DNA from 2 places in the Occultella kanbiaonis genome. Region 2 is predicted to be linked to the other one. Evidence: predicted binding sites of a transcription regulator. Region 2 holds the regulator's gene; the other holds the start of a gene.

Region 1 (4,166 bases), 330 kb from region 2:
CGTCGGCCGGGATCGGCAGCTCGCCGGCGTCGGCCGTGCCGGCGAGCACCCGCGCGCCGGTCGCGGCGGCCACCTCGGCCAGCGCACGGTGGTGGTCGGCGTGTCGGTGGGTGGTGACGATGGCCGTGACCGGCCCACCGCCCGCTTCGGCGACGAGCGCCAGCACCCGTGCGGCGTCGTCGGCGGCGTCGATGATCAGGTGCGTGCCGCCGTCGGCCTCGGTGAGCACGTAACAGTTGTTGTCCTGCGCGGACACGCTGGCCTTGCGGATCTCCAGGCCCGGCACGGCCCAGTGGACGGACGGACCGCCCGGACTGACATGTCCGGGCACGAAAGCTGCGCTGTTCACTCGATGGCCTCCAGGGTGTGGGCGGCGCGCACCAGGGCGAGGTGGGAGAGCGCCTGTGGGAAGTTGCCCGCGAACCGGGCGTTGGCCGGGTCGTATTCCTCGGCGAGCAGCCCGAGGTCGTTGACCGTGGCGACGAGCTCGGACATCCGCCGGGCGGCCTCGTCCGTGCGCCCGATCCGCGCGAGCGCGTCCACCAGCCAGAACGAGCACGCATAGAAGTGATGCTCGCCCGCGGGCAGCCCGTCCACGCCCGTGGCGGTGTGGTAGCGCAGCACGTGCGGCCCGTGCGCGAGTTCGGCGTCGATCCGGGTCACGGTACCGACGATCCGCGGGTCGTCGGGTGGCAGGAAGTCCACCTGGAGCAACTGCAGGAGCGACGCGTCCACCTCGGTGGACCCGTAGTGCTGCGTGAAGCTGTTGGTCGCGGGGTCGTAGCCGTGGGCGAGGACGTCCGCGCGGATCTCGTCGCGCGCGGCGCGCCACATCCGCACCGGGCCGGGCAGGCCGTGGGCCTCGACGCCGTGGATCGCCCGGTCGACGGCGGCCCAGCACATCACCTTCGACTGGGTGAAGTGCTGCCTGTCGCCGCGGATCTCCCAGATGCCGTGGTCGGGCTCGCGCCACCGCTCGAGCATGTCCTCGACCAGGTGGACCTGCAGCGACCAGGAGTCCTCGCTCTCCGCGAGGCCGGCCTCGCGGGCCTGGTCGAGGGCGACCATCACCTCGCCGAGGACGTCGTTCTGGACCTGCCCGACGGCGCCGTTCCCGATCCGTACCGGGGCGGAGGCCGCGTAGCCGGGCAGGTGGGGCAACTCCCGCTCGGGCAGGTCGCGACCGCCGTCCATGCGGTACATGATCTGCAGGTCCTCGTAGTCGCCGGCGACCGCGCGCAGCAGCCACGACCGCCAGCCGGCGGCCTCCTCGCGGTACCCGAAGTCGAGCAGTGCCTCGAGCGTGAGTGAGGCGTCGCGCAGCCAGCAGTAGCGGTAGTCCCAGTTGCGCACGCCACCGAACTCCTCCGGCAGTGAGGTGGTGACCGCGGCCGCGATCCCTCCGGTCTCGTCGTTGGTGAGGAGCCGCAGCACGAGCAGCGACCGTTTGACGGCGTCCGGGTGCGACCCGCCGTACGCACCCGCCGATGCCCAGGCGTCCCAGATCCCGGTGGTGGCGCCGAGGTAGTCGTCGGCCGGCAGCGCCTCCGGGACGTCCGCCCACGAGGGGGTCCAGGTCAGGCTGAACTGGAGCCGCCCGCCGGCCGGCACGTCGAATTCGTCCTCGTGGCGCTTGTCCGTGGCACGGGGGAGCCGGTCACCGTGCAGGGTGAGCGCGTCCGGTCCGGCGACCGCCCTGATCACCGGCCTCCCGTTCGGGTCCTCGGTGCGGCGCACCCACGGCACGATGGCGCCGTACCCGAACCGGATGGCCAGTTCGTGGCGGAACGACACCGTGCCCTCGAGGCCCTCGACGCGGCGCAGCACGTCGGCGCGCTCGTCCTCCATGGGCATCCACTCGGTCACCCGGGCCCGACCGGTCGCGGTGGTGTACACGGTGGTCAGCACGAACGACCCGCCGTCGTAGGTGCGTCGCACGTCGGTCGCGTCCGGGGCGGTGAGGAGCCACCGGCCGTTCTCGGGGGTGCCGAGGAGGTTCGCGAAGCACGCCGGCGAGTCCAGGGCGGGCAGACACAGCCAGTCGATGGAGCCGGTCCGGCTGACGAGGGCGGCGGTGCGGGAGTCGCCGAGGACGGCGTAATCCTCGATCGGCGTGCGCGATGCGGCTGTGCTTGGGCTGCTCATCCCAGCCATTGTTGCCCCTGCCGGTGGACCACGCAGGCGCACGGCGCGCCGAGGCGGCGCCGACACGCCGTCGAACGGTTGTACGATGTCCGAGATTCGACTTACCATGTTGGGCGTGAGTGACACCCTTCTCGTCCGCGGCGCACGCGAGCACAACCTCAAGAACGTCAGCATCGACCTACCCCGGGATCAGCTGATCGTGTTCACCGGGCTCTCCGGCTCGGGGAAGTCCTCGCTGGCCTTCGACACGATCTTCGCGGAGGGGCAGCGCCGATACGTGGAGTCGCTGTCCGCCTATGCGCGGCAGTTCCTCGGCCAGATGGACAAGCCGGACGTGGACTTCATCGAAGGGCTGTCGCCCGCGGTCTCGATCGACCAGAAGTCGACGAACCGGAACCCCAGGTCCACGGTGGGCACCATCACGGAGGTCTACGACTACCTCCGGCTGCTGTTCGCGCGTGCGGGCACCCAGTTCTGCCCGGTGTGTGGCGAGCGGGTCACGGCGCAGACGCCGCAGCAGATCGTCGACCAGCTCCGGGAGATGCCCGAGGGCACCCGGTTCCAGGTGCTGGCGCCGGTGATCCGCGGTCGCAAGGGGGAGTACGCGGACCTGTTCCGGGACCTGCAGTCGCGGGGGTTCAGCCGCGCCCGGGTGGACGGCGAGGTCGTCCAGCTGAGCGAGCCGCCGGTGCTGGAGAAGAAGCTCAAGCACAGCATCGAGGTCGTCGTCGACCGGCTCGTGGTGCGCGAGAACATGCGTCAGCGACTGACCGACTCGGTCGAGACGGCGCTCGGGCTGGCCGAGGGCCTCGTGATCGTCGACCTCGTGGACGCGGACGCCGATGACCCGGGCCGGGAACGCCGGTTCTCGGAGAAGCGCGCCTGCCCCAACGAACACCCGCTCGCGCTCGATGAGATCGAGCCGCGCACGTTCTCGTTCAACGCCCCCTACGGCGCGTGCCCGGAGTGCACCGGGATCGGGACCCGACTCGAGGTGGACCCAGACCTCGTCGTCTCCGATGACGAGCTGAGCCTTGCCGGGGGAGCGATCGCCCCGTGGGCGCAGAGTTCCTCGCAGTACTTCGACCGGGTCCTCGCCGCGCTCGCGGACGACTTCGGGTTCTCCATCGACACCCCCTGGCGGGCCCTGCCGCAGCGTGCGAAGGAAGCGGTGCTGTACGGCAAGGACCACAAGGTGCACGTGAAGTACAAGAACCGGTGGGGCCGCGAACGCTCGTACTCCACCGGGTTCGAGGGGGTCATCGCCTTCCTCGAGCGGCGCCACTCAGAGACGGACTCGGAGTGGTCGCGGGAGAAGTACGAGGAGTACATGCGGGAGGTGCCGTGCCCGGTGTGCGAGGGCACCCGGCTCAAGCCCGAGGTGCTCGCCGTGAAGATCGGCGGCAAGTCGATCGCGGATGTGTGCGCCCTGCCCATCGACGAGGCCAAGACGTTCCTGGACGGCCTCGAGCTCGGCGAGCGGGAGGCCGCGATCGCCGGGCAGGTGCTCAAGGAGATCCACGCCCGGATGGGGTTCCTGCTGGACGTCGGTCTCGACTACCTGTCCATGTCCCGCCCGGCGGCCACGCTCTCCGGTGGCGAGGCGCAGCGGATCCGGCTGGCCACGCAGATCGGGTCCGGTCTGGTCGGCGTCCTGTACGTGCTGGACGAGCCGAGCATCGGCCTGCACCAGCGGGACAACCGGCGCCTGATCGAGACGCTGACCCGGCTGCGTGACCTCGGCAACACGTTGATCGTGGTCGAGCACGACGAGGACACGATCCGCGCGGCCGACTGGATCGTGGACATCGGTCCCGGTGCCGGCGAGCTCGGTGGGCACATCGTGCACTCCGGTGACTACGCCGGGCTGCTCGCCAACGAGGGCTCGATGACCGGGGCGTACCTCTCCGGGCGACGCTCCATCCCGATGCCGGCCAAGCGCCGTCGGCCGGAGAAGGGTCGGTACATGACCGTCGAGGGCGCCCGGGAGAACAATCTCCAGGGTGTCGACGTGTCGTTCC
Region 2 (4,166 bases):
GATGATCAACCGCTGGATCGAGCACCCGGGTCCCGCCGGCGAGTCACTCCTGGACGTCGCCGGGGCGGCCAGGCTCGCTCTGGTGGTGTTCTCGCCGCTGGCGCAGGGCATGCTCACCGACCGCTACCTGGACGGCGTCCCCTCCGACTCGCGTGGCGCGAAGGGTGCCTCGTTGAAGAGGGAGTACCTCACGGCCGCCAACCTCGACCGGATCCGTTCGCTCAATGCCATCGCCGAGCGGCGCGGCCAGACGCTGGCCCAGCTGGCGGTGACGTGGGTGCTGCGCGACCCGCGTGTCACGACCGCCCTGGTGGGCGCGTCCAGCGTGGCCCAGTTGGACGACACCCTCGCCGCGCTCGACGCACCGAGCCTCACCAGCGCAGAACTGACCGAGATCGATCGGTACGCCCGCGACGGCGGCGTGAATCTGTGGGGCGCGCGCTCAAGCGACCTGTGAGGGGTACCGATCCGGCCCGATGCGGCGCGGCGTCCGCGTCTGCCGACGGCCCGGCCGGCGGACGCCCGCCGGGACCCGGTCGATGCTGCCGCCGGTGGTGCTGGCTTCCCCTCCAGCGCCACCGGCGGCGGTCTATGGGAGCGATTCCTCGCTCTGGTCCGGGCGGTCCACCCGCAGGGCGGCGATCGCGGCCTCGAAGTCCTCCAGCGAGGAGAAGGCCTGGTACACGCTGGCGAACCGGAGGTAGGCCACCTCGTCCAGCTCGCGCAGGGGGCCGAGGATGGTCAGTCCGACCTCATGCGCATCGATCTCCGCGACACCGTTGCTGCGGATCGTCTCCTCGACCTGCTGTGCGAGCAGGGCAAGGTCGTCATCGGAAACAGGCCGCCCCTGGCAAGCCTTGCGGACGCCAGAGATGATCTTGTCCCGGCTGAACGGCTCGACGGCACCGGAACGCTTCATCACGTTCAGACTGGTGGTCTCGACCGTCGTGAATCGCCGCCCGCAGTTCGGGCACTGGCGCCGCCGCCGGATCGCGGACCCGTCCTCGGCGGTCCGGGAGTCCACGACGCGGGAATCGGAGTGCCGACAGAACGGGCAGTGCACCGACGGATCCTTCCCACATCGTGGCCGTCGTTCCCGTGCACTACATGTGCGCGGATCACAACGGTGTAACTACTAGATGTAGGGAAACGTTAGGCGTTCGCGTGCCCAGATGCAAGCGACTTCGGGCACACGAGCGGCTTCGCCCTGCTGCCGGGCCAACAGTGGGTCAGCCGACGGGAACCGTGAGCGCCTGACCTGCCACCACCGTGGAGGTGGCGAGCGAGTTCAGCTCCATGATCTGGTCGACCACCACGCGCACGTCCGCGCCGGGTGCGGCGTGCTCGGCGGCGATCGCCCAGAGGCTCTCCCCGGGCGAGACGACCACCGTCGCCACCTCGGTGGGGGCGGCCGGCTCGGACGGGAATGCGAGGCCGAGGACCGACCCGAGCGCCGCGGCGACGACGAGTCCGAGCACCACGAGCACCCGGCGACCGCGGACCGTCAGCCGCAGCGGCGCATCGACGGCCGTGCGGGCCGGCTCGACCGTCTCGGCGGGCAGTGCGTCCGAACGGCGCACTGGCCGACGGACCGGCCGCACCGGGGCGCCGTCACGCTCGGGCCGCGCGAGCGGCACGGGCACCGGTGCCAGCGCGGGCGCCGAGGTGAGGTCGGGCAGGGCGGGCGCGAGTCGACGAGTCGGCGCCGGTGCGAGCGGGCCGACCAATGCCGCGGGCGAAGGCACCAGCGCGACCGCGGACGACCCGACGGTCGGGTGCGCACTCACGACCCGGGTCACCGGCCGGGCCGCCCCGGCGCGGCCCCCCGGCACCGCCGACAGGTGGCGACGACGTACAGCTCGGCCGCGCCGCGTCCCGGCGTTGGCACCCGCGCGGAGCTCGGCGTGGGGGAAGGCCAGTGCACTCATCGGGAGTCTCCTCGGTCGTCGCGGGTAGAACGATTGTTCGTCGAACGGCTGTACTGAAGGTAGCACGCGGCGATTCCGATGTCGACACGCCAGTCGAACACATGTTTTGCGGATCGGCCGATGACGCCTACTGTGGTCCTGAACACTTCGACAGCACATCACCGCCCTCTGACAATGGCGGAAACACAGGCCGAACCGACCATCAGGAGGAGACCGTGACCCGATCCAGCCGCTCCAAGTCCCCCGACCCGAAGGACACCCCCGGCCCCGACGGCCTCAGCGTGCGTCAGCGGCAGATCATGGGCTCCATCCGGTCGAGCATCGAGGCCAAGGGCTACCCGCCCACCATGCGAGAGATCGGTGCGGCCGTGGGGCTGGCGAGCCCATCCTCGGTGAAGTACCAGCTCAACCTGCTCGAACAGAAGGGGTACCTGCGCCGGGACCCGATCTCCACCCGCGCGATCGAGGTCATCGCGCCGGATGACGCCCAGTCCGTCCGCGGCGACATCGACATCTTCGAGGCGCCGGACCGGGAGGGCATCGATCCCGGTGCCGCGTATGTGCCGGTCGTCGGCCGGATCGCGGCCGGTGGCCCGATCCTGGCAGAGCAGGCCGTGGAGGACGTGTTCCCGCTCCCCCGCCAGTTGGTCGGCGAAGGCGATCTGTTCCTGCTCAAGGTGGTCGGCGAGTCGATGATCGACGCCGCGATCTGCGACGGCGACTGGGTGGTCGTGCGGCAGCAGAACGTCGCTGAGAACGGCGAGATCGTCGCCGCGATGATCGACGGCGAGGCGACCGTGAAGACGCTCAAGCGCTCCGCTTCGCAGGTCTGGCTGATGCCGGCCAACCCGGCGTTCTCACCGATCGACGGGAACGAGGCGCAGATCCTCGGCCGTGTGGTGAGTGTGCTCCGCTCGATCTGAGGTCGGGGTTCGGCTTCTGGGGCGCCCGGGTCAGAAGCCGAACTGCCGGGCGACGCCGCGGATCTCGTCCGCGCTGGCGCGCAGGCTGGCAAGCTCGGACTCATTGAAGTTGAACTCGAGACGCTCGCCCACGCCGTCGCGGTCCACGATCGACGGGACCGACAGGCACACGTCGGAGATGCCTAGGTAGTCCTCGAGCAGGCTCGAGACAGGCAGGATCGCACGCTCGGAACGCAGCACCGACTGGATGATCCGCACGCCGGCGAGGCCGATGGCGTGGTTCGTGGCGCCCTTGCCGTCGATGATCCGGTACGCGGAGTTCTTCACCTCGTCGGCGATCTCGGCCAGGTCCCCTGGGCTGAGCACGCCGGTGGCGGCCACGAACTCCCGCAGTGGCACCCCGCCGATGTTGGCGGCGCTCCACAGCGGGAACTCGGAGTCGCCGTGCTCGCCGACGATGTAAGCGTGCACGTTCCGGACCGCGATCCGGCTGTGTTCGCTGAGCAGGTACCTGAGCCGTGAGGTGTCCAGCACCGTGCCGGAACCGAACATCTGCCGCGGCGGCAACCCGGAGATCTTCAGCGAGGCGTAGGTGACCACGTCGACCGGGTTCGTCACCATCATGTAGATGGCGTCGGGCGCGACCTCCACCAATTGCGGCACGAGCGTGCGCATCAGGTTGATGGTCCGGTCCGCGAGCTCGATACGAGTCTGCCCCGGCTGCTGTTTTGCACCGGCGGTCACCACCACCATGTCCGCGCCGGCGCAGATCCCGATGTCGTCCGATCCCTCCACCGCACCCATGGGCATGAAGGCCATGCCGTGGGAGAGGTCGAGGGCCTCGGCCTCCACCTTGGCCCGGTTCACGTCGTACAGGACCACCCGGCGGGCGACGCCCCGGATCAGCGCCGCGTATGCGAGCGTGGCGCCGACCGAGCCGGCGCCGACGATGGCGAGGGTGGAGACCCCGGGAGGTGTGGTGGCGCGGTCTGGTGCCTGGGTCACGACGGGATTCCTCTCGTGGTGGATCGCCTTCGCGGTAACCCTATCCGGCCCACGGCGGGCCGCCCGATCAGGCGCCCGCGAGCCTGCCCGGCGACGCCCGGACCAGGTCGACGCGATCCGTGCTCACGAGTCCCGCCGATCGGTTCCTCAGCCTTCGATCGCGGTGTAGTTTCCACACCAGAGGGGCAACGTCGCGACCTTACCGCTGGGGAGCATGCGACCACGAGCAAGGAGAGTCGGATGGCTGGCAACCGTGCCTCGCGTGTGGTGTGCGCGGTAGCACTCGTGGTCCCCAGCCTCATCGCCGGTG

What was found. Region 2 encodes LexA, which represses DNA repair genes until DNA is damaged. Its sites were predicted from a motif close to TCGAACANNTGTTCGA; they were not measured.
Region 1: uvrA (excinuclease ABC subunit UvrA) is a predicted target of LexA. The motif match lies at 2,216-2,231, and genes of this name have one in related genera.

What each region holds. Positions count from the first base shown of each region.
Region 1 covers NZ_CP046175.1:2,442,944-2,447,109, forward strand. Annotated here, with positions in the region: gene GKS42_RS11285 (MBL fold metallo-hydrolase) at 1-349, opposite strand, end outside; gene GKS42_RS11290 (glycoside hydrolase family 15 protein) at 346-2,145, opposite strand; gene uvrA (excinuclease ABC subunit UvrA) at 2,252-4,166, shown strand, end outside.
Region 2 covers NZ_CP046175.1:2,117,146-2,121,311, reverse strand. Annotated here, with positions in the region: gene GKS42_RS09745 (aldo/keto reductase) at 1-457, shown strand, start outside; gene nrdR (transcriptional regulator NrdR) at 590-1,063, opposite strand; gene GKS42_RS09735 (LysM peptidoglycan-binding domain-containing protein) at 1,230-1,928, opposite strand; gene lexA (transcriptional repressor LexA) at 2,228-2,851, shown strand; gene GKS42_RS09725 (L-lactate dehydrogenase) at 2,882-3,856, opposite strand; gene GKS42_RS09720 (hypothetical protein) at 4,097-4,166, shown strand, end outside.